Regions from separate parts of the Bradyrhizobium sp. B097 genome, predicted to be linked through region 1. Evidence: riboswitches for the same ligand, from Rfam matches in the RefSeq annotation. Region 1 holds a riboswitch; each other region holds the start of a gene.
What was found. Region 1 has a riboswitch for glycine ahead of AAFG07_RS33040 (FAD-dependent oxidoreductase). Riboswitches for the same ligand answer to the same signal wherever they lie in the genome.
Positions count from the first base shown of each region.

Region 2: another riboswitch for glycine. It lies ahead of AAFG07_RS16960 (D-amino acid dehydrogenase); the one in region 1 lies ahead of AAFG07_RS33040 (FAD-dependent oxidoreductase).
Region 3: another riboswitch for glycine. It lies ahead of AAFG07_RS16520 (ABC transporter substrate-binding protein); the one in region 1 lies ahead of AAFG07_RS33040 (FAD-dependent oxidoreductase).

Region 1 covers NZ_CP152412.1:7,190,623-7,198,493, forward strand. Annotated here, with positions in the region: gene AAFG07_RS33030 (hypothetical protein) at 386-742, opposite strand; gene AAFG07_RS33035 (Lrp/AsnC family transcriptional regulator) at 1,059-1,511, shown strand; partial or broken gene AAFG07_RS33040 (FAD-dependent oxidoreductase) at 1,749-1,871, opposite strand; glycine riboswitch at 1,939-2,031, opposite strand; glycine riboswitch at 2,032-2,117, opposite strand; gene AAFG07_RS33045 (aminotransferase class IV) at 2,911-3,858, shown strand; gene AAFG07_RS33050 (M20/M25/M40 family metallo-hydrolase) at 4,418-4,636, shown strand; gene AAFG07_RS33055 (Crp/Fnr family transcriptional regulator) at 5,273-6,034, shown strand; gene AAFG07_RS33060 (GntR family transcriptional regulator) at 6,267-7,043, opposite strand; partial or broken gene AAFG07_RS33065 (transposase domain-containing protein) at 7,657-7,793, opposite strand.
Region 2 covers NZ_CP152412.1:3,648,670-3,656,540, forward strand. Annotated here, with positions in the region: gene AAFG07_RS16955 (ArgE/DapE family deacylase) at 1-467, opposite strand, end outside; gene AAFG07_RS16960 (D-amino acid dehydrogenase) at 594-1,901, opposite strand; glycine riboswitch at 1,967-2,082, opposite strand; glycine riboswitch at 2,086-2,191, opposite strand; gene AAFG07_RS16965 (M20/M25/M40 family metallo-hydrolase) at 2,284-3,414, opposite strand; gene AAFG07_RS16970 (ABC transporter substrate-binding protein) at 3,684-5,303, shown strand; gene AAFG07_RS16975 (hypothetical protein) at 5,388-5,702, opposite strand; gene AAFG07_RS16980 (PilZ domain-containing protein) at 5,984-6,271, shown strand; gene AAFG07_RS16985 (phospholipase D-like domain-containing protein) at 6,467-7,871, shown strand, end outside.
Region 3 covers NZ_CP152412.1:3,558,272-3,566,142, forward strand. Annotated here, with positions in the region: gene AAFG07_RS16515 (GMC family oxidoreductase N-terminal domain-containing protein) at 1-135, opposite strand, end outside; gene AAFG07_RS16520 (ABC transporter substrate-binding protein) at 285-1,856, opposite strand; glycine riboswitch at 2,158-2,275, opposite strand; glycine riboswitch at 2,279-2,388, opposite strand; gene AAFG07_RS16525 (branched-chain amino acid ABC transporter substrate-binding protein) at 2,662-3,780, opposite strand; gene AAFG07_RS16530 (ABC transporter ATP-binding protein) at 3,947-4,696, opposite strand; gene AAFG07_RS16535 (ABC transporter ATP-binding protein) at 4,693-5,526, opposite strand; gene livM (high-affinity branched-chain amino acid ABC transporter permease LivM) at 5,523-6,848, opposite strand; gene AAFG07_RS16545 (branched-chain amino acid ABC transporter permease LivH) at 6,859-7,776, opposite strand.

The sequences.
Region 1 (7,871 bases):
GCTCCAGGCACACTCACGCCATTACCGCTTCTCGGAAGACCAGCGAGCGGCCTAATCCCGGCCACGCGACGACGAACGCGTCGTGGATACTGGATGACAACGGCGCGCTCGCGGGGATGAACACGGCGCCATGCCCTCTCGAGATCAACAGCCAGTCTTTTGCGGGCTGGCTCCTCCGGCGCCGACACATCCCGTGAGCTCCTTGGCTCGGTGTTGCTTCCCCTGCTTCGCAAGCACTACCTTGATGATATGCCTTATATACCAGCTATATTAGAGCTACCATATTTATCGCGCGGGTCAACCTGGAACAGATATGGCAACGCTGTTATCCGGGTTGCTGTACCACGCGAGATTGGCGAGCTCACCGATGGTGCGACTGACGCTCTCATGAAAGCGCGCAGGTGCAACGCCAGGCCAGGTAATTGCGAAGAACACGGTCACTGTTCAAACAGGTGTTCGGCCGTAACCGGTAAAACTGAAACCGGTGGACGATCGACACACGTGAAAGCGGGCCGGAGGCGTCGCTGCGGTGCTTCAGGAACAGGACCCTTGAGCCGGGTTGTCCGGGCGCGAATTGGCGGACTGGCAGCGGATTTAAGATCCGGGTGTTGCCCCCGCGGGCCGAAGAGTGCGGTCTTCGGCCGATTTCGGCGGTGACCTCGCTGGCTCTTTCCTGGGCTGACACATCAGCCTGACAAAGCGCCTGCCAACAGTGTTCTTCCAGGACGATATTTTCACTCATAAGCAACAGCTCCACGATTTCGGCTCCGGCGCAGCGTTCCTGGTGTCAACCATTCGTGGGCCCGTTGGCTCGGGACGCCCGGGACGCCCGAGCCTTCTTTTCGCGGCCTTTAGTTGGGTCGATTGGCCGGCGCAGCTGTTCGGCTGGCCCCCAACGGTTCAGACCGCAGGACGGAATAGAGTTTGGTTGCAAAATGCGCAGCCCGGTGAAACAAGCACCGCAGGATCGATGCAACCTAGAAAATTCGCTCGCTGATTTCGATACCAATGCGGTGCCTCGCGATTGGAACCCTTTAAGAGATAGCCGGGTGCGGCAAATGGACGACCTGGATCGACGAATTCTTGCGACCCTGCAGAGAAACAACCAGCTTTCCTTTGCCGAGCTCGCGGAAGCCGTGGGCTCGTCTCCAGCCTCGTGCATGCGACGGGTGAACAAGCTGCGTTCGAATGGCGTGATAGTTGCGGATATCTCGCTCGTCGATCCGAAAGCGCTCGGCAAATCGCTGACTGTCGTTGTCACAGTTCAACTCGACCGGGAGCGGCTTGACCTTGTGGACGATTTCAAACGCGCAATGCGCGCCGCCAATGAGGTCAGCCAGTGCTACATGGTCACCGGCGATGCCGATTTCGTTCTGGTCGTTACCGTCGACGACGTTGAGGCGTTCGACCTCTTCGTGAAGACGAAGCTTTACACAAATCCGAACGTACGGAAATTCCAGAGCATGATCACGCTTGATCGCGTTAAATTCGAGCCGAGAATCAGGGTGTAGCGGGAACGAGGCAAATCAACGGCCTCTCGATATCGAACTGTCCGCTGAATCATTCGGGCTCGAAAGCACGAACGTCCCAGGCTCGCTCTATCGTTCCCGCGGCTCGCGCAGGCCGGTTCGCAATATTCCCTGGAAGAGCTGGGTTGCGATCGGCCGGCAGCTCCTCCAAGGGGATCAGCTGCTCACACCGGCATTGGCAGTGCCGCCCACCAGCCCCGCGGCCATTTCCGCCGTTATGCATGACAGTAGCTGACCGCCATCTGCAAATGACGTTTCCATTGCCGGATAACGGTGGCGATCGATCACGGTCACCTGGTGGCCACGTTGCAACAGCGCGTAAGCCGTTGTGACGCCAGCGATGCCTGCACCTGAACGATGATATGGGACGTTATCTCTCCAACAGCAGGGTTCGGCCTTCCGCCAGTCCTGGCCTCCATCTGTCTTCTACCTGAGAGATTTTTCCTCGCTGCGAGAGGATCCCCTTCGGTGAGCGCCGATCGCGGCTGCTCTTCAGATTGTTCGGCATTGGAAGTCCTTTTGCCTGAGAGTTTCCTGGGGGTGCTCCGTCGGCGCACCTTCGACAGGTGCCTCTCCTATCCAAGCCTTGAGAACGGCTATTCCATTTCCGGATCATCTGCCGCGCAGGGCTCTATTCTCACATGCGTCTCCTCGTAATGCCGGATGCCAAATCGCGTTCATGCTTCGAGTTCTCGCACTTCGCAGGCACGCCAGACCGGCCGCAACGGCTCTTCAGTGCGCCGCGGCGCGATCAATGACATATTTGGCAGTAGATTTGCGCCAAAATGCTCCGGTCGATGAAATAGACGGTACAAAGAACGACGCAAGTCATGGCAAAGACTTCTTGAGGCGTAACCCGCACGAGGCGATCGCAAGAACCAGCCCCTACCGGGCCGTCCGCGCTTCAGGCCGACAGCCCGGCTGGTACGCGGTGCCCCAAGGGACCGGACCGCGTCATTGTCCCACGGGCTCTTCTGTCTGTGGGCCTTTCAACTTCAGCGACGGCAACGGCGCTATCGCCACCCTGCCCTTTGCGTTCAAAGAGCGTGGAATTGATGAAACCACCGGGTCGCGGCAGAGCCCCGAAGAAGGTCATCGCCACGAGCCGCACGCCGGGCGGCTTGCTCTCGCTCTTCTTGAGAAGCCCGACGCCGCAAAAGCAACCCACGAAACGCTGGTCTCGGGAAGCGGGCGATGCATGAATTCATCCACGACGACAGGCAATTTGGAGCGTTCGTTGCGCATATGGCCTGCAATTGATTTCCAGGCACCGGCAAGACGTGAGAACCAGAAGCGGCTGCCGACGGGAAGTTGCGATTTGGTGACGGACCGTACCGCGGCGGCAAGGCAAATCGCCCGGAGAACCACCGTGAAGATCACACTGACTGACGCCGCAAATGCGCTGCCAGGCACCGAACAGAATCACATTGACCGGCGTCGTTATCCTCACGGCATAGCATTCATGGATGGTCAGTATCTTCCTGTGTCCCAGGCCAAAGTTTCGGTGCTGGACTATGGCTTCCTTCACTCCGATGCAACCTATGATACTGCACATGTGTGGGAGGGGCGGTTCTTCCGCCTCAATCTCCATTTGGACCGGTTCTGGCGCAGTGTGGAGCGCCTTCGTATGAAACTCCCGTACAGCCGCGACGAGGTGGAGGAGATCCTCCACAATTGTGTGGCGCTCTCGGGTCACAAGTCCGCGTATGTAGAGATGATCTGCACACGCGGATCGTCGCCGACCTTCAGCCGTGATCCGCGCCAGGCGGAGAACCGCTTCATCGCGTTTGCCGTGCCCTTCGGTTCCGTCGCCAGCAAGGAGCAACTCGAACGCGGGCTGCATGTTTCGATCAGCGGGACTATTCGAATTTCCCCAAAATCGGTCGACCCTTCCATCAAGAACTATCATTGGCTGGACCTCGTGATGGGCCTGTTCGATGCCTATGACGCCGGCGGCGAAACCGCACTTGTTCTGGACGCCAACGGAAATATTGCGGAAGGTCCGGGCTTCAATGTCTTCATCGTCAGGGACGGCGCGCTGCGTACTCCGGCATTTGGCGTCCTTCCCGGCATCACGCGCCGAAGCGTGTTCGACCTTTGCGCGGAGATCGGACTGCCCGCCAAAGCTGCCGACGTCTCTCCCGCGGAACTGCGCGCCGCCGACGAGGTCTTCATCACATCGACCGCGGGAGGCATCATGCCCGTGACCCGCGTCGACGCAGCCCCGATCGCCGGCGGCTGCGTCGGTCCGATCACGCGGCGCATGATCGACATGTACTGGCAGAAGCATCGTGATCCGGCCTGGTCCATGCCCGTCGCCCATGTCTAGAGCGACCCGGCCGGCTGTCGAATGGCCGCCGCTTTCTCTCCTGTCTGCGGTCGGAGCTTTCTGTCATCAATGCACTGAATGCCTGCGCCACACTTGCCTCGGCCCCGCCGAGAGTGAAAGATCGCGTGTTGCGGCCAGGGCGGGCCCCGACTGCCATGGCATGACCCCGGTGCGCTTTGTTTGCGGCACAGGAGGCATAACCCGCTCGAAGCGTTTTTCTTCGCCTTGAGGCTGCGACCTTCTATTCGTCCTTCGGGCCAACAGCGCTCTGTTCGAGACGCTCACAAGCAAGCAGGAGGCCCGTCCCGGATCCGGCAAAGAGACAGCTGAACAAGATCGATACGTTCCGGACGCTTCAACGGGAAGCCAGCGGCTAGCGGCAGTATCTGTACCAGAATCCGGAAGTGGAATTTCAGCTCAGCAACACGGCTGGATTCATCGCCGGGAAACTCGCCTCGTTTGGCATAAACCATGTTGTCACCGGCATCGCGGAGATGGGCGTCGTCGCGCTCATACAGGGAAACGGCGGCGACGGGCCACCATCGGGCTCAGGGCGGACATGGACGCATTGCCCATACTGGAAGCCCCTCGGGCAAGGCCTGGTCATCGAGGACGCGCCGGAAAAATGCCTGCGTGCGGGCACGACGGGCATACCGTCATGCTGCCTGGCGCAGCGAAGCACCTTGCGGGCACCCGCAACTTCCGTGGCATCGTCGCGCTGATATTTCAGCCGCGGAATAGAACGGGCCCGGGAGTGAGACCGGCGGCCAAAGGATGATCCGCGAGGAATTGCGGGATCGTTTCCCGCATCATGCCAATGAAGTTGTGGCCGCAAGCGGTACAGGCTCCGTGTCGGCATCATATGGATCGCATATATAAGCGCCGTTTCCAGGATTGAGCGAAGCAACGCCTGGCCGGTACCAGGCGGTTGCTCCTTCCACCAGATACGCCCGGGCAGTCGAGATTGTGTTCAAGTTGACATTCCATATATACCTGCTATAGTCAGTAGGGAATTTAGAGAACGCTCGCGTCCGGCATTCCTGAGAACTGCTATGCCAGAGCCGCGTTCGCCGGAGCTTCGGCAAACGGATGCACATCGCGCCTTGAAGCGAGCACAGCACGCGGGAGGAGCGCTGGCAGCGGCCAGGATCAGTTCGCCCGGGAGATTGCTTGATGCAAACGACTACTGGAATGCGCGATTGTCAGGCAGGACGGTCCGGCCTCTTTAAGGTTGGAGGCGATCCCGGTGTGGCTCCAGCCAATGCTTCTCCAGATAGGGGCCCCAATAGATCTTCAAAGCCTGCCCGTCTTCGCACTCTCTCCGCCCTGGATCGTCGACGCCTCATGGCTGGCCGCTTTTCTTGTTCATGGCATTAACCCTTCAATTGGCCTTGCAACTCAATTGAGTTGAACTATGCGGGAACAGAGCAATCGAGCGATGCTTTCGTGGACCGGCACTGTGCGGCAGAATATGCGGGGTTTTGCCAAGAATGAGATTTTGGCACGAATATCGCTACAGGATCTCGCAGCGATAGGCGAACTCCTTGAGCCGGTGATCTTGAGAGAACGCATGATTCTCCAGGAGCCGAAAACCCATCTTGAGCACGTTTATTTCATAGAATCCGGTCTCGTCTCGCTGAGAGTTGTTGCGATCGGCAGCATCCTTGAAACCGCAGTCATAGGACATCGGGGCGCAGTTGGCGCCTCGCTGCTGTTTGGAGGGCACCCTTCAGCGCATCAGGCTGTTGTGCTCTTCCCCGGAAGCGCGCACAGGATCCGCATCGAGGACCTGCGCCGGCTGATGAACGAATCCCGTGAAATACAGCGACATCTGCTTCAGTACGTTCAAGCCCTGACCCTGCATTGTGCCCAGATCGGGCTTTGCGGAGTGCGGCACGATCGCGAGAAGCGAATTGCGTGCTGGCTCTGTCTGGCAAGTGATGCGATTGACGGCAGCGTGCTTCCAGTCACCCATGACTATCTTTCGTCCGTTCTGGGGTTACGCCGTGCCGGCGTAACGGAGACCCTGATCCGGTTCGAGGAGCAAGGGCTTATCCGCAAGATGCGAGGCGTCTTGCAGATCGACCAGCGCAAGCCTCTCGAGCAGAAAGCATGCTGTTGTTACAGGCGTATCGCGAGCGCTTACGACTGCTCTGACCCGGACGGTCTGGTGTAGTGACCGATGGATCAGAAAATCTGTCTGCATCTTCCCCGGCTGGACAGATCCCGGTATCCCGGCGAAGGAGCCGGAGATCAGCGTGCGGCCGAAATATGGGAGAACCCGCGCCACGCTCCATCAGCGTGGTGACGCGGTCTCATGGCAGTGCCAGGGCGGAAAGGCGCTTGACGTGATCAACCACCACCACGAAATGATTTTCGCAGCAGAACGGCAGGAGGCATCCAGGACTTCATTTCGATGCCCGCCGCTTCCCGGGCTTTGAGGCAACGGTTTTTGAGGGAGCGCGTGTCGAGGAGGCACCCTTTAGCGGAAGGCTTACGGAGCACGCGAGCAGATCGAATGGCGCCTGCACGACACCGAAGACGGTAACTTGGGGATCGGTTGTCGTAATCTTGTAGAAGCGGCGGAGCATCGGATAGCCGGTCGGAATTCCGAACACCTCCTCGACCTTGCCCGTAGCGGGAGCCGCGTCGATGATGAGATCGGTGTTCACAAGATCAATACCATGACGTTTCAGCGCCATCGTTACGAAGCGCTCGCCAAACTCCTCCACAATCTCGTCGTCCACGTCCGACGAGAGATATGTGGCGTCATACATCAAGGGTCCTCCGTCTGCAAAAATTATCTTGCGGACGCAAAGCATTCCCCCCTTCGGCGGGTCGAAGGTCAGCATGACCGGATCTGAAATTTTCTCGCGTGTAATGGATATGAGTTGAAGCTTTGTATCCTCGGAGAGCGGCGTGGCAACATCGAGCTTCCGCAGAACACGCGTCTGCTTCTTTACATAAGTGCCTTTACCGGCGACCGAGACCAGGGCTCCCGCGGCCTGCAAATCGCGCAACGCCCGCTTTATCGTGATCGGACTTACGCCGAACTCCTGGGTAAGCATCGCGGTGGAAGGGATAGGTGATCCCGGCTCATATGCACCGCTCCTTATGCGCTTCAGCAACTCCTCACGAATCGATTCATGCAGGGACGACGCCGTTCGCAGCAGCAGTTCATTCACAGGCCTTCTCCATGCTTTCCGCCGGGGCCGGGGCCAAAGCGCATCCGATCCGACGCCGATCCCTGTTCTGGACAAGACCTCGATTCGCGTAGCGTTCCATCCTGGTATACCTACTCTAGAATGTTCTGGGGGTCAACCTGGGTTCTCACGCGCAGTCAGTCATGGCTGACATCCAGGAGAACAAGGATCACGATGAGCGTTCATCACCAGGAGACCCGACGATTCAGGAGTCCCGGGCCGTCGGGCTGCGCCGTAGCGGTCACGTGCTCTGGGATGCTCACCCGCCTTACGAGGCAGGATCGGAGGTGACGGTCAACGCAACCGGAGCCCCGTGCGGGAACAGAGGCAGCATGGCACGGAAAGGGGCTTGCCAACGGGCGCGCCCCATCTTTGGCCTTCCCACAGCGCACCGACAGCTGCACGCATGGCGGCGATTATGCCGTCGAGCGCGCAGGCCTGACGCGATCGTTCTGTTCTGGCCAGTGATACGTGACGGGCGCACGCGGGTGCAAACGAAAGCAGAGCGGGCAGGCCAGGAGAATGCGTGAGCATCCGGTGCGGACCGCCGGGCAATGTCATCGGCAGCCGTATCGATTTGCCTGTTTCGGTCGCGTCAATTCCACGGCAGTACTTCATCGAGCTCTTGAAGTGGAGAGCAGCGATGCGCGCGCCGAGGTCTGCGAGCCAGGCTTGCGACTCCACGTCGTTCATTTCGGCTGTGACGATCAGGCCGTCCATCACCGCGGCCCGCGACCGGAGCCACAGCGCAGCAGCAGAACTTGCGACCCAAAGCGATGGAATACCCGGACCGCAGGCGGCAGCGGAGAG
Region 2 (7,871 bases), 3.5 Mb from region 1:
GCCGAGACACCGGCCTTCATGTCCTGCGCGCCACGCCCGAACATCCAGCCTCCGTGCACGGCGCCCGAGAACGGAGGTTGCTCCCAGAGGTCAGCGGGGCCCTCCGGCACCACGTCGATATGACCTTGCAGGATCAGGCTGCGTCCGCTGCCTTTGCTGTTGAGCGTGGCAACGACTTGCTGCGATCCGGCAAGATCGATGCCGTCCATCGGTGCAGCCTTCGGATGGCTCATCAGGTCGACGTCGGCAAGGCTGAACGTATCGACGTCGTAGCGGCGCTTTGCGAATTGCTCGGCCAGCCAGCGTTGTTGCGGCGCTTCCTGTCCGCGCAGGCTGCGGAACTGCACCATGCGCGACAGGAACGCGATCTGATCGTCGAAGTTTCGATCGACGGCCGCGCACAGCTCGGCGGCAATCTGATCCGGCTTGGTCAACGTGTCGTGCGTGTCCGCCACCCCAATGCGCATTGTCCCCTCCCGCGCTGAAGCGCTTTTCCCCAATATGACGCTAGTCGTTGTCATGCGGTGTTTCTCAGCGAATTCCGACTTGGCCACACGCAAATACGCTCATATTCTTCCTCGTCGGCCGGATAATTAGGGGAAAGCTGCGCGGGCGGTCTCTGTCGCATCGACCTGCGATGGCACCATCGAGGGCGTGTCGAGATCGCGCCAGTCATCGATCGCGCCTGCCACCATCTGCGCCGTCGCAGCCGACAGCGTCCAGCCGAGATGACCGTGGCCGGTGTTGTAGAACACGCCCGGAAACCGTCCGGCGCGCACCACCGGCATCATGTTCGGCATCATCGGGCGCAGGCCGGCCCACGGCACGACCCTCGACGTGTCGACGCCGGGAAAATGCTGCCGCACCCAATCCACCAGCGGCTGGATGCGGTCGGCGCGAATGTCGAGGTTGAAACCGTTGAACTCGGCGGTGCCGGCGACGCGGAAGCGGTCGGCGCCGAGCCGGCTGGTGACGATCTTCGCGGCCTCATCGAGCAGGCTGACGGTTGGCGCAGCGTCCCGGCTTTGCGGCGCATCGAGCTGCACGGTGATCGAATAGCCCTTCACCGGATAGACGTTGACGCGGTCGTTGAGCAGGCCTGCGAAGTGGCGGCTCGCGACGCCGGCGCAAATGACGATGCCGTCCGCCTGCAACTCATGTCGCGTCGCGACCTCAGCATCGTGCGAAGCGACTTCGTTCCAGCCGATGCGGAAGCCGTCGTCGCCGCGCGCGATCGCATCGACGTCGGCTTCATGGACGAAGCTCGCGCCGCGGCGGATGCAGGCGTCGGCGAGGCCGCGCGTGAACTTGTGGATATCGCCGGTCGCGTCCGACGGTGTGAAGAAGCCGCCATAGCAGCTCGTCTGCAGCGCGGGTTCGATGCTGCGGATTTCGTCCGCCGTCACCGGCCGGCGGTCGAGCCCGCCTTGTTGCAGCAGCGTGTTGACGCGCAGGCCCGCCTCGAAGCCGGCCTTGTCGTGATAGACGTGCAGGATGCCGCGGCGTTCGAGATCGAAGGCGATATTCTCGCGCTGCGCGATCGAGAACAGATGCTTGCGCGCTTCGATTGCGAGCCGCGTGGTCTCGATGGTGTTGGTGCGATAGCGGCCGATGTGGCCGACGAACTCGCCGATCCAGGAATATTTGTGCCAGCTCGGCTTCGGATTCATCAGCAGCGGCGCGTCGCTTCGAAGCATCCAGCGCAGCCCCTTGAGAATGGTCGCGGCGCTGTTCCACACCTCTGCATTGCTGGCGGAAAGCTGTCCGCCGTTGGCGAATGAGGTTTCCATCGCGGCGTAGCGATGCCTGTCGAGGACAGTCACCCGGTAGCCGCGTTCGAGCAGGGCATAGGCCGTCGTCACGCCGGTGATGCCGGCGCCAATGATTGCGATGTGAGGCATGGTGGTCTTCAGGCTCCCGTGGGTTAGAGTCGCCGAACCACCGGTGAAACCGGCGTCGGCGCCCCATCTGTCACGGTACCTGAGAGCTTGATCCGCATCGGGCCTGGGCCCGATGGCAGACTATCCCCTTCGGTGGACGTCATGGCCCTTGATGTGCGGCCATGTTCGTCTCTCTCCAGATCGTCCTGACGATACAGTCCTTTTGCCTGAGAGTTTCCGGGGCGGTTGCTCCGTCGGCGCCGAAGCAACAACACGAATGTTGTGGCTTCGATCTCTCCCGCATCGTCGCGTTGGACGGCCGGACCGTAGGCGAAGCCTTAAAATTGGACAAGGCTAAATTTCGGTCCGGCAGTGCCAACGTGTTGTGCAGTGCAAATCGATGTCAGTCCAGCGTCGCCAGCAGCGCCGCCATCAGGCGGCCGCGCTCGGCGAGGCTCTCGATCTCGATATGCTCGTTGAGCGTATGTGCATCGGCGCCGCGAACGCCGAGGCCGTCGAGGGTAGGGATGCCCATCGCACCGGTGAAGTTGCCGTCCGATCCGCCGCCGGCGCTGCCGTGCGGCAGATCGAGGCCCATCGCCGCTGCAAGGCCCTTGGCCTTTTCATAGAGCGCCATGGTGCCGGCATCCGGCTCCCATACCGGGCGGGTGACGCCGCGCGTCACCTTGAAGGTCACGTCGTTGGCGGTGCCCGACAGCGCCAGCATGCGCTCGACGCCGCGGTCGAGATCGGCCTGGCGCTTGGCCATGCTGAGCGCTTCGCCGGTGCAGGTCGTTGCGACGCAATTGACCCATTGCCCGCCATGCACGATGCCGACCGAGAAGGTGCAGTCTTCGGTGGTCATGCCGTCGATCGCAATGATTTGCCGGGCCATTTCGCGGATCGCAGAACGGCCGGAAGAAAGTGTCGCGCCGGCATGGCTCGGCTTGCCGACAGCTTCCAGATTGAAGCGCGCGATCGCGTAGCGGCCGGTGACGACGCCGTTGTTCGGCCGGCCGGGCTCCGGCACCAGCACGTATTTGTTGCGCGCGGCCTCCGCCTCGATGATGTCGCGCGTCGACGGCGTGCCGACCTCTTCATCGGGCGTGAACAGCACCGTGATCGGCAGCGGCGTCGTGAAGGACGCGCGCGCCAACTGCCGGATCGCCTCGATCGACAGATAGTTGCCGCCCTTCATGTCGAAGATACCGGGCCCGAAGCACTTGTTGCCTTCGCGCCGCCACGCCAGCTTTTCGATGGTGCCGACCGGGTGCACGGTGTCCAGATGGCCGGCGATGAGGATGCCGGGCTGGCCTTGTTTCGGATGGGGAAAACGGGCGCGGACGCAGCCGGCACAGCCCTGGCGTCCCGCGATGCGTTCGATCGTCGCACCCATGACCGCCATCTCGCGCGCGGCGAGGTCGAGCATGCGCTCGACTGCGGCCGCATCCCATGTCGGGCTCTCGCATTCCACCCAGCTGCGCAGCCCCTGCAGCATCGCTTCGGAATCAAAAGGAAGATTGGCGGGGTTCATGTCTTTTCTCTCTTGTTGTTTGTGCGCGCCGATACGCGTTCGCGTGCGGTACGAAAAGCTCGGAAGACGAGTTTGTAAAGTCAAATGCGCTGCACCAGCGGTTCATTCGTTCGTATACGTTCGATCCTGCCGGAAACCGATTGACGCGCATTGCGCTTGATGCAAGTCTCGATTTCACAAGCCATACAGCATGTTAGTTCGCCTAAATAACGAACCGCATGCATAACGAATAAGCCGGCTTTGACCAGTTACACGTCAGGAGAAATTGCATGTTCCCTATCTCGCGTTGGAAGCACCGCACGCTCGCGGCTGCGTTAACCGCGCTCGCGCTGTCGTTCGCGCCGCAGGAATTGTCCTTTGCGCCGCAGGCTATGGCCGCGGGCAAGACCATCACCGCGGTGATGCACTCGGATCTGCGCGTCATCGATCCGATCCTGACCACCGCCTATATCACGCGAGACCATGGCTACATGGTCTACGACACGCTGGTCGCGACCGACTCCAACTTCAAGATCCAGCCGCAGATGGCGGACTGGAAGGTGTCCGACGACAAGCTCACTTACACGTTCACGCTGCGCGACGGCCTGAAGTGGCACGATGGAACGCCGGTGACCGCGGAAGACTGTGTCGCTTCGCTGAAGCGCTGGGCCAAGGTCGACGGCATGGGCCAGAAGCTGATGGACTTCACGGCGAGCTTAGAGGCCACCGATGCGAAGACGATCACGCTGAAGCTGAAGGAGCCCTACGGCCTGGTGCTGGATTCGATCGGCAAGCCGTCGTCGCGCGTCGCCTTCATGATGCCGAAGCGGCTGGCCGAAACGCCGCCGGACAAGCCGATCCCGGAGCAGATCGGTTCGGGCCCGTTCAAATTCGTCCAGGCCGAATTCCAGCCGGGCGTGAAGGCGGTCTATGTCAAGAACACGGACTACGTGCCGCGCAAGGAGCCGGCGAGCTGGACCGCGGGCGGCAAGGTCGTAAAGGTTGACCGCGTCGAGTGGGTCACGATGGCCGACGCGCAGACTGCGATGAATGCGCTGCAGTCCGGTGACATCGATTTCCTGGAGAACCCGTCGTTCGACACGCTGTCGATCCTGGAAGGCGACAAGGACCTGAAGGTCGAGACGCTGAACAAGTTCGGCTTCCAGACGCTCGGCCGCATGAACTTCCTCTATCCGCCGTTCGACAACATCAAGGTTCGCCAGGCGGCGCTGATGGCGATCAACCAGAAGCAGGTGCTCGACGCGCTGGTCGGCAATCCGAAATACTACAAGACCTGCGTCTCCTTCTTCATCTGCGACACGCCGTTCGCGTCCGAAGTCGGCGGCGAGACCTTGTTGAAGGGGGGCGACATGGCGGCGGCCAAGAAGGCGCTTGCCGAGTCCGGCTATGATGGCACGCCCGTCGTCATCATGGCGCCGGGCGATGTCACCACGCTCAAGGCGCAGCCGGTTGTTGTCGCCCAGCAACTGCGCGACGCCGGCTTCAAGGTCGACCTGCAGGCCACCGACTGGCAGACCGTGGTGACTCGCCGCGCCAGCCAGAAGGCGCCGAAGGATGGCGGCTGGAACATGTTCTTCACCAACTGGGTCAGTGCCGACGTCTCCAACCCGATCGCCAACCTCTCGATTGGCGGTCAGGGCAAGAATGGCGGATGGTTCGGCTGGGCCGACGATCCGAAGATCGAGCAGCTGAAGGACGCCTTCGTTCGCGCGCCGTCGCTCGACGAACAGAAGAAGATCGCGGCCGATATCCAGAAGGAAGCCTACGAGCAGGTCATCTACATTCCGCTCGGTCAGTATCAGGGTCCGAGCGCCTGGCGGAAGTCGCTGTCCGGTGTGCTCGATGGTCCGGCAACGCCGATCTTCTGGAATATCGACAAGTCCGAGTAGGCTTCAGGCTTCACACAACACAAATGGCCGGGACCTGTCCCGGCCATTTTCGTTTCGCGCCGTCGCTTCGCGACGGCGGCTAATCTAGTGGCCCGATTTCGCGTTGCTCGTGCTCGACAGCCTCGTGAGCTGGGTCTGTCCGACGCCGTCGCCGTTCATCCAGACCATCGCTCCCGCGGCAAACGCCAACAATCCGCACAGCACGATCGCACTGCGAATCCAGCGCCGGTAGATCGCGCGCTCGTCGGGCGTCGCATCGCGGAATTTCTGTGCGCTGAGCCCGTTGCTGCAATGGGCCGCGTCGTCGCCGTGCTCGAGGGCGGAAGCGCCATGATCGGGCGCGGTATTGCCGACAATCTGATTGCGACCGGCAATCCGATTGCGATCCGCAATCGTCATCGCCTATCTCCAACTCATTGATCTCGAAATCTGATGGCCGCGAAATGTGCGGCCGGAATTTCCAATGCGACCACACTACACCACGTGGCGAGCGCGGCATGTGAACCCTGCCACACCCGCAAAACACGATGAGGTGATGCAAGCATCGTGACGCCTCGGCTGCTTGCTCAAGCCGTGGGCGGGCGCGTGGCATACCAATTTGGATAGCGCCGGCTTTAAGGTTCCCGTTAGTATTGCATCGTAATCTGACCGCCAGCTTGTGAACTTACCGCGACGGGCCCATGGCCGACGACCATAGCAGGCCCGCACCGGCCAGCGCGCAACAGGCAATGCCGACCGAGAAGCGCCGTATCGGCGCACGCCGCCGCGTGCTCAAGTCGGGAGCGATCGAATTCGGCAATGAAGCGATTGCCTGCACGGTCCGGAATCTCTCACCTCAGGGCGCCTGCATCGAAGTCATCTCGCCGCTGTGGTTTCCCGACCGCTTCACCCTCGCCGTCGACGGCCAGCGGTGGCCGTGCCGCATCGCATGGAAGAAGCAGAAGCGGCTGGGACTGACGTTCGAGTAAGGCTCGACGCCAGGCGTGGCGCGCCGCGCCGATTTGCACGAACAGTTGTCGTCTATTTCACAAACTACCCGAGGTTACCGGGGTATTGTCCGACGGGCCGATATCGGTGCCGCTCCAGGATGCACGCTCTCACCGTGCAAGGGTGGCGTCCATTGTTTCGCTCCTGCGCATTCACCCAGCCTCGGGGAAATTGTGATGACCATCAATGTCAAGGCCTACGCGAACGCCGATGATATCCTGATCGCCTGGCAGCCGGACACCTGGTCCAACGACTGGGTCGGATTCCAGCTCGAGCGGCGCAACAACATCACGCAACAGACGACCGTGCTGTCCAACCGCATTCCGCCGAAGCCCGGCGAGAAGCCGGTGGCGGACGCCGGCATCTCCTCGACGCAATCGCCGTTCCGGCGCTGCATCTGGACCGATCACAGCGTCGTCGACACCGACAACGTCTCATATCGCGTCACCGCGATGAAGAGCGGTGCGAACGGGACGTTCACGCCGGATGCCGCCTCGGTGTCGGCCTGGACGACGCCGGCGGTCGCTTCGGGCGATGCGGGCGGCGGCTTGTCGGCCTATTTCAATCGCGGCACCTTGATGTCGCAGATCGTCAGCCGCTTCGTGCAGGGCGATACGTCCGACGACGCGCTGCGCAATTTCGTCAAAGGTCTTTCCGACCCGGCCAACCAGGCGCGGCGCTACCTTTCAGGCGACGCCCTGCACGAGATCCTGGCCTTTCTGCACGATGCCGATCTCCGCGGCAGCCAGATCCATGCCGCCATCTATGAGATGAATGACGAGGAGCTGGTCGGCGCGCTGAAGCCGTTCGGCAGCCGCGGCAACGTCCTGCTCGGCAATGGCAGCGCGACCAAGCCGAACATCGCGGGCGAGCTCAGTGGCGCCGGCCTGACGGTCAAGCATCGCGATCTGTCGAATGCGGGCAGGTCGTCGCCGAGCGTCCACAACAAGTTCGTGGTCGAGAGCGACGCGCATGGCAACGCGATCCGCGTGCTGACCGGCAGCACCAACTGGACCACCACCGGGCTGTGCACGCAGCTCAACAACGTGCTGATCATCGAGAATGCGGTGATCGCCAAGCGCTACCTCGATCAGTGGGGCAAGCTGGTCGCCGCGGGCAATGCCATGCCGCCCGCGCTCAAGACGTCGAATTCCAGTCCGACCAGCGACAGCAACATTTCGGTCTTCTTCGCCGCGACCAACGGCGAGGCCGAGTTCCAGCCGGTGCTGGACCTGATCCAGAACGCCAAGGACGGCGCGCTCTTCCTGATGTTCATGCCTGGTCAATCGCCGCTGCTGGATGCCCTGCTGGACCGCGCACAGCAGAACGACATTTATGTCCGCGGCGTGGTGTCGACCATGATGCCCAGCAAGAACGGCAACATCGTTTCGGTCGGCGGGGAGGTCGTCAAATCGGGCGCGCCGCAGCAATCCTTTCATGACGACGTCCAGCTGCCGCATGGCGTGAGCGCGACCAACGAACCCTCATGGGCCGACGTCGAATTCAGCGTCCAGCAGATCCGCAACGCGGGGATGATCGCGATCGTTCACTCCAAGACCATCGTGATCGATCCGTTCTCCG
Region 3 (7,871 bases), 3.6 Mb from region 1:
ATCGGCACGCCAGTCGAGGCCCGCTTCGAGCAGCAGCACCCGCCGCTTTCGATCCTCGGACAACCGGGCGGCAATGGCAGCGCCGGCGGAGCCGCCGCCGACGACGATCACATCGTACGTGGTATCAAGTGACATGGCATCAAACCTTGCTGCGTCGGAAAGTCCAAACAAAGGACATCAGATGGCATCCCGACATCTCTGATGTTTCTCGTTTCATCGCCCGCTGGAGACTTCGGCCTGTCCCGGATAGCCGCCAGCGTCGATCAGAATCATGCGGGTTGAGACTACTCGGGTTTATCGATGTTCCAGAACAGTGGCGTGGCCGGACCATCGAGCATGCCCGTCAGCTCCTTGTGCCACACGCTCGGCGCAAAGTACTGGCCCAGGGGAACGTAAGTCACCTGGTCGAGCGCACGCGCTTGAATCTCCGCTGCGATCTTCTTCTGTGCCTCGGGCGAGCCGGCGCGGGCGAAGGCATCGCGAAGGCTCTCCATTTGCAGGTCGTCCGGCCAGCCGACCCATCCGCCCTTGCGACCCCTGCTGTTCAGGGGAGCGCTGACGACGGGGTTCATGATGTCGGCAATGCCCCAGTTGGTGAAGAACATGTTCCAACCGCCATCCTTCGGCGGCTTCTGGCTTGCGAAGACCATGTTCGCTGTCTGCCAGTCCATGGACTGGACCGTCACCTGGAAGCCGGCCTGGCGCAGCAGCTGCGCCGCGACGATGGGCTGCGCCTTGAGGGTCACCACATCGGTCGGTGCCAGCATCACGACCGGCGTGCCGTCGTAACCGGATTCGGCCAGCAGCTTCTTCGCCTCGGCCATGCCGCCGCCCTTGACGAGAGAGTCCGATCCGAGATCGGAGGCGAGCGGTGTGTCGCAGCCGAAAACGGCGCCGCAAATCTTGTAGAGCTTCGGATCCCCGACCATGGCGTCGAGTATGTCCTTCTGGCTCAGCGCCATCATGGCAGCCCGGCGCACCTTGACGTTGTCGAATGGCGGATAAAGAAAATTCATCCGCCCGATGGTCTGGAAGCCGAGGCCGCTCAAAGGGCGCGACGTCAAATCCTGGTCGGCTTGCAGGATCGGCAGCATGTCGAATGACGGCCGCTCCAGGAAATCGATGTCGCCGGACTGAAGCGCGCTGGTTGCAGTCTGCACGTCGGGCATCGTGATCCATTCGACGCGATCGACCTTCACCACCTTGCCGCCCGAGGTCCAGCTTGGCGGTTCGGCGCGCGGCACATAGTCCCTGTTCTTCTCGTAGACGGCCTTCACGCCGGGCTGGAATTCCGCCGGGACGAACTTGAAAGGTCCCGAGCCGATCTGCTCGGGGATCGGCCGATCCGACGGTGTGTCGGCAAGGCGCTTCGGCATCATGAAAGGCACCAGCGTGGATGGCTTACCCAGCGACTCCAGCACCAGGCCGTAGGGTTCCCTAAGTTTCAGCACGATCGTCCTGGTGTCGGGGGCCTCAACACCGGCGGTGAAGTCCATCAGCTTCTGGCCCATGCCGTCGACGGCGGCCCAGCGCTTCAATGACGCGATGCAGTCATCCGCGGTCACCAGCGTTCCGTCATGCCACTTCAGGCCGTCGCGCAGCGTGAACGTGTAAGTCAGCTTGTCGTCGGACACCTTCCAGTCCGCCATTTGAGGCCGGATCGTGAAGCTGGAGTCCATCGCCACCAGCGTGTCGTAGACCATATAGCCGTGGTCACGCGTGATGTAGGCTGACGAAACGATCGGATCGAGCGCCCGCAGATCCGAATGCATCACTGCCCTGATCGTCTTGGCGTGAGACAGGCCGGGCCACACGAGAGCGGTGACGAGCAGCAGCCCGCGTAACGCGGTTTTCATTGACGTCGGGGTGTTTCCGGCTCGCGGGGTGGCTGACATCATTTTCCTCGGATGAACGTTGAACGGACTTCGATCGGCGCGTTGAAGAGCGCATTGGTTGAATGGAAGCCGCCCGCCGGTGCGAGATGGCTTTTGTCATGGCGTCGAGACATCCGTCGAAGGCAATCGCGCGTCCGCGTCACACGGATGGTCGTTGCGCCGGTGAGGCCGGCGCCGACGGGTGCAATGAGGGGCATGTCTTGAAGAGGCTCCCGGACGCTAGAGTCGCCCCGACGCCGGCGTAAACCGGTGGAGGCGCCCCATCTGTCTCGGTACCTGAGAGCTTGATCCGCTGGAGCCCTTTGCTCGACGCAATGGCTCGATGACGGATATCCCCTTCGGTGGACACCGCATCAAGGATACGGTGTCTCTCTCCAGATCGTCCTGACGACACGGTCCTTGTGCCTGAGAGTTTCCGGGGCAGTTGCTCCGTCGGCGCCGAACACGAAAACGATGCGCTCGCTTTCGTTTCGATCTCTCCCGCATCGTCGCGTTGGACTGTCAAAACGATATTGTGCGCTCCCAAGCCAGGCAAGACTAAACTTCAATCGGGATCTGCCCACATCATATGCGATCAATCTTGCGAGGCTCATGGCTCCGTCAACTGCGTGGTCGTGCAACTGGGAATTGGAGCTGCGGAACAGAAACGGCATTTCCGTCTGCGAGGCGTCGAGCGACGGGCCGGGCATCGCGATCCTGCCCAACAAAAAAACGCCCCGGCTGACCGGGGCGTTTCGTCTCTCTGATGGGATCAGGCGCGAGAGGCTTAGGAGCCCTTCGGATTGATCTCGGTGTAGTTGCCCTTGGCGTCCCACTTGTAGACGACGTAGTCGATCGCCTTGATGTCGCCCTTGGCGTCGAAGCCCATCTTGCCGAGCACGGTGTCCCAGTCGCCGGCCTTGATGGTGTCCATCACCTTCTTGGCGTCGGTGGTGCCGGCCTTGGCGACGGCCTGCGTCCACACCTGCATCGCGGCGTAGGTGTAGAGCGTGTAGCCTTCGGGATCGATGTTCTTGGCCTTGAACTTCTCGACGATCGCCTTCGCGGTCGGCTTGTTGCGCGGATCGGGGCCGAAGGTGAACAGCGTGCCTTCGGCGGCGGGGCCGGTGATCGAGGCGAACTCCTTGTCGTTCATGGCGTCGCCCGCCATCAGCACGGTCTGCAGGCCCTGGTCGCGCATCTGGCGCAGGATCAGGCCGGCTTCCTGATGGTAGCCGCCGACATAGACCAGATCGATATTGTCGCGCTTCAAGCGCGAGACGATCGAGTTGAAGTCCTTGTCGCCCTTGTTGTAGGACTCGAACATCTTCTCCTGGAAGCCGGCCTTGTTCAGCGCCTTCTTGGTCTCGTCCGCGAGGCCTTTGCCGTAGGTGGTCTTGTCGTTCAGGATCGCGACGTTCTTGCCCTTGAAGTTCTTCATGATGTAGTCGGCGGCGACCAGGCCCTGCTGGTCGTCACGGCCGCAGACGCGCGCCACGTTCCAGAGCTTGCGCTCGGTGAACAGCGGGTTGGTCGAGGCCGGGGTGATCTGCAGCACGTTGGCGTCGGCATACGCCTCGGAGGCCGGGATCGACGACGACGAGCAGAAATGGCCGGCCACGAACGGGATCTTCGCGGAGCCGATCTTTTCCGCGATCGAGCGCGCCTGCTTCGGATCGCAGGCATCGTCGTCGGCTTCCAGCGCGAGCTTCTTGCCGAGCACGCCGCCGGCGGCGTTGATGTCGGCGACTGCCTGCTCGGCGCCGTTCTTCATCTGCCGGCCAAAAGCGGATTCGGAGCCCGTCATCGGGCCCGCGACTGCGATGGTGATGTCTTGCGCGAACGCGCTCGCCGATAATGCGAACGACGCGCCCAGTGCCAGGCCGATCAGCTTCAGTGATTTCATGAGACGTCCCTCGTGGTCGTTGCCTCTTGCGGAAGGGCCCGGCACGCCGGGCCCCAAAACCGGCGGCATTCTCGGCTGATTTCGCGGCGAAGTCACCGGCAATTTTCAGGCAAATCGACGCTGCATCAGCCACATCCTGCTGCAACGGGCGGCGCACAGGGGTGAGCTAGCCGCGGCGGCCGCCTTCCAGATAGGCGGCGCGGATTTCCGGGCGCTGCAGCAATTCGGCGCCGGTTCCGGCCAGCGTGATCAGGCCGTTGACCATGACGTAGCCGCGATGGGCGAGCTTCAGCGCATGGTTGGCGTTCTGCTCGACGATCAGCACGGTGAGGCCGTCCTGCCGGTTCAGCGTGCGGATGGCATCGAAGATCTGCCGCGCGATCAGCGGCGCGAGGCCGAGCGAGGGCTCGTCCAGCATCAACAGGCGCGGCCGGCTCATCAGGGCGCGGCCGATCGCGAGCATCTGCTGCTCGCCGCCCGACAGCGTGCCGCCGCGTTGTGCGACGCGCTCCTTCAGCCGCGGAAACAGCGCGAACACGCGCTCCAGCCCGGCCTCGCGTTCGGTCTCGCTGCATTCGGTGGCGTCGGCGCCCATCTGCAGGTTTTCCGCGACGCTCATGCGCGGAAAGATCCGCCGGCCCTCGGGCGATTGCGCGATGCGCAGCCGCGCGATCTCGTGGGTCGACACGCCGGTGATGTCGTGGCCGTCGAATTCGATGGTGCCGGCGCGGGCGCGCGGCCGGCCGAAGATCGTCATCATCAGCGTCGACTTGCCGGCGCCATTGGCGCCGATCAGGGCGACGATCTCCCCTCGATTGATCTCGATGTCGACGCCCTTCAGCGCCTCGATCTTGCCATATGCCGCACGCACGCCGCGCACCGCGAGCAGGGGTGTGGTTGCCGCTGCCGAGCTCACGTGCCGCTCTCCATCACGGCGATCGCCTCTTCCTCGTCGGCGCCGAGATAGGCGGCGATCACCTTCGGGTCGTCGCGCACCGCTTGCGGCGTGCCTTCGGCGATCTTGACGCCGTAGTCCATGACCACGATGTGATCGGAAATCTCCATCACGACGGACATGTCATGCTCGATCAAGAGGATCGAGGTGCCCTGTTCGTTGCGGATCGACAACAAGAGCTCGTTGAGCCCGCCGCTCTCGCGTGCGTTCAGTCCGGCCGCGGGCTCGTCGAGACAGAGCAGCGCCGGCTCAGTGCACATCGCGCGCGCGATCTCGAGCCTGCGCTGGTCGCCATAGGGCAGATTGCCCGCGGCATCGTCGGCGCGGTCGAGCAGGCCGACGCGGTTGAGCCAGGTCCGCGCCAGCTCGATGGCGCGCGCTTCGGCCTCGCGCCAGGACGGCAGGCCGAGCAGGCCGAGCAGGGTCAGCCCCGAGGCGCGCATCAGCGCGTTGTGTTGGGCGACCATCAGGTTTTCCAGCGCGGTCATGCCGGGAAACAGCCGGATGTTCTGGAAGGTGCGCGCCACCTTGGCCTGCTTGGAGATGCGGAAATCGTTCAGCCGCTCGAGCTGGATGGTGCGGCCGTCGTCGTGGGCGAGGCGGATCGCGCCGCCGCTCGGCCGGTAGAAGCCGGTGATGCAGTTGAAGACGGTGGTCTTGCCGGCGCCGTTCGGCCCGATCAGCGCAGTGATTTTGCGCCGCTCGGCCGCAAAGGAGAGGTCGTTGACCGCGACGATGCCGCCGAAGCGCATCATCAGGCGGTCGACGGTGAGGATGTGGTCGCCGCTCATCCGTGGCCCTCCTTGACGAGGTCGGAGGAGATTGCCTGGTTGCGCTCCAGGAACACGGTGGGCGCGCGATGGCCGATCAGCCCGCGCGGCCGCCAGATCATCAACAGCACCATGGCGATGCCGAACACCAGCATGCGGTACTGATCGAAACCACGGAACAGCTCGAAGCCGCCGATCATGGCGAGGGCGGCAAGCGCGACGCCGAGCTGCGAGCCCATGCCGCCGAGCACGACGATCGCCAGCACCAGCGCCGATTCCTGGAAGGTGAAGGATTCCGGGCTGATGAAGCCCTGCCGCGTGGCGAAGAATGCGCCGGCCAAGCCGCCGAACATCGCACCGGTCGCGAACGCCGTCAGCTTGGTGGTCGTGGTGTTGATGCCGAGCGCGCGGCAGGCGACCTCGTCCTCGCGCAGCGCCTCCCAGGCGCGGCCGATCGGCAGCCGCCGCAGCCGGATCGTCACCCAGTTGGTGAGCAGCGCCATCGCCAGGATCAGATAGAACAGGAAGACGAGGCGGTGGGTCGGCGAGAACTCGATGCCGAGCCTGGCGGCGAGCCCGTCATCGCCCGGCGTCAGCGGAATGCCGAACATGGTCGGGCGCGGAATCCCCGAGACGCCGTTGGGGCCGCCGGTCAGGCTTTGCCAGTTGATGATGACGAGGCGGATGATCTCGCCGAAGGCGAGCGTCACGATCGCCAGATAATCGCCGCGCAGCCGCAGCACCGGGAACCCGAGCAGCACGCCCCAGAACGCCGCCAGGATGCCGGCGAGCGGCAGGCAGACCCAGAACGACAATCCGAAATTGGTCGCAAGCAGCGCGTAGGAATAGGCGCCAACCGCATAGAAGGCGACATAGCCGAGGTCGAGCAGGCCGGCGAGCCCGACCACGACGTTCAAGCCCCAACCCAACATCACATAGGTCAGGACCAGGATCGACAGGTCGAGAATGTAGCGCTGGTTGTAGAAGATGACCGGTACGAGGAACGCGAACACCAGGAGCGCGGGCGCAAGCCATCGTCCGGCGAACGAGATCGCTGATTGCACCGGCTTCGGCACGATGCTGTCCTTGTCGACCGGGCCCCACCATTGCCGCAGCAGCTCGACGATGATGCTGCCGCCGAACACCGTGCCGACGAGGGCGGCGAGGTCGCCGAACCGCGTCCAGTAGATCAGGCCGCCTTGCGGTCCGGCCTCGGTGCGCACGCCGATCATCAGCGAGAACAGCACCAGCGCGACCAATGCGCTGATCAGGGCTTTCTTGAGAATGAAGGCGCTGCCCGAGGGCTGCGCGGCGGGCGATGGGCGGGCTGAGGTCGCGCTCACGAAGTGCCTGTCAGACTTTTTCGACTTCGGGACGGCCAAGCAGGCCGGTCGGCATGAAGATCAGCACCACGATCAGGATCGAGAACGCGGCGACGTCCTTGTATTCCACCGAGAAATAGGCCGACCAGAACGTCTCGATCAGGCCGATCGCGAGCCCGCCGAGCATCGCGCCCGGCAGCGAGCCGATGCCGCCGAGCACGGCGGCGGTGAACGCCTTGATGCCGGCGACGAAGCCCATGAAGAAATCGACCAGGCCGTAATACAGCAGATACATCATGCCGGCGACGGCGGCGAGCGCGGCACCGATCACGAAGGTCATCGAGATGGTGCGGTCGACGTCGACGCCGAGCAGTGCGGCCATGGTCTGGTCCTGCTCGCAGGCGCGCATGTCGCGCCCAAGCCGGGTGCGCGACACCAGCCAGGTGAACAGCGCCAGCACCACGATGGTGGCGAGCACGACCATGATCTGGACGTTGGAGAGCTGCACGGCGAAGCCTTGCGCGCCCTCATGCAGCGTGTAGCCGCCGGTGATGATCGGCGGCACCGGCTTGACGCGCGCGCCCTGCGACACCTGCGAGAAGTTGGTCAGCACGAACGACATGCCGATCGCCGACAGCATCGGCGCCAGGCGGAATGAATGCCGCAACGGCCGGTAGGCGATGCGCTCGATGGTCCAGCCATAGAGCGCGGTGATCGCCATCGAGACCAGCAGCACGATGAGAAGGATCAGGGGGATCGCGGTGAGGCCGAGCGACACCAGCACCAGGAACGAGATCAGCGCGATGAAGCCGCCGATCATGAAGATGTCGCCATGGGCGAAGTTGATCATGCCGACGATGCCGTAGACCATCGTGTAGCCGATGGCGATCAGGCCGTAGATCGAACCGAGCACGAGGCCGTTGATCAGTTGCTGGGCGAAATAATCCATGCGCTGCCGTAACTCGAGGGGTGACGCGCCGAGGGCCCCCGGGCAGCCTGATCCGTCGCGTCGTGGTATTTTCTAACAGTGGGACCCGGGCGGCG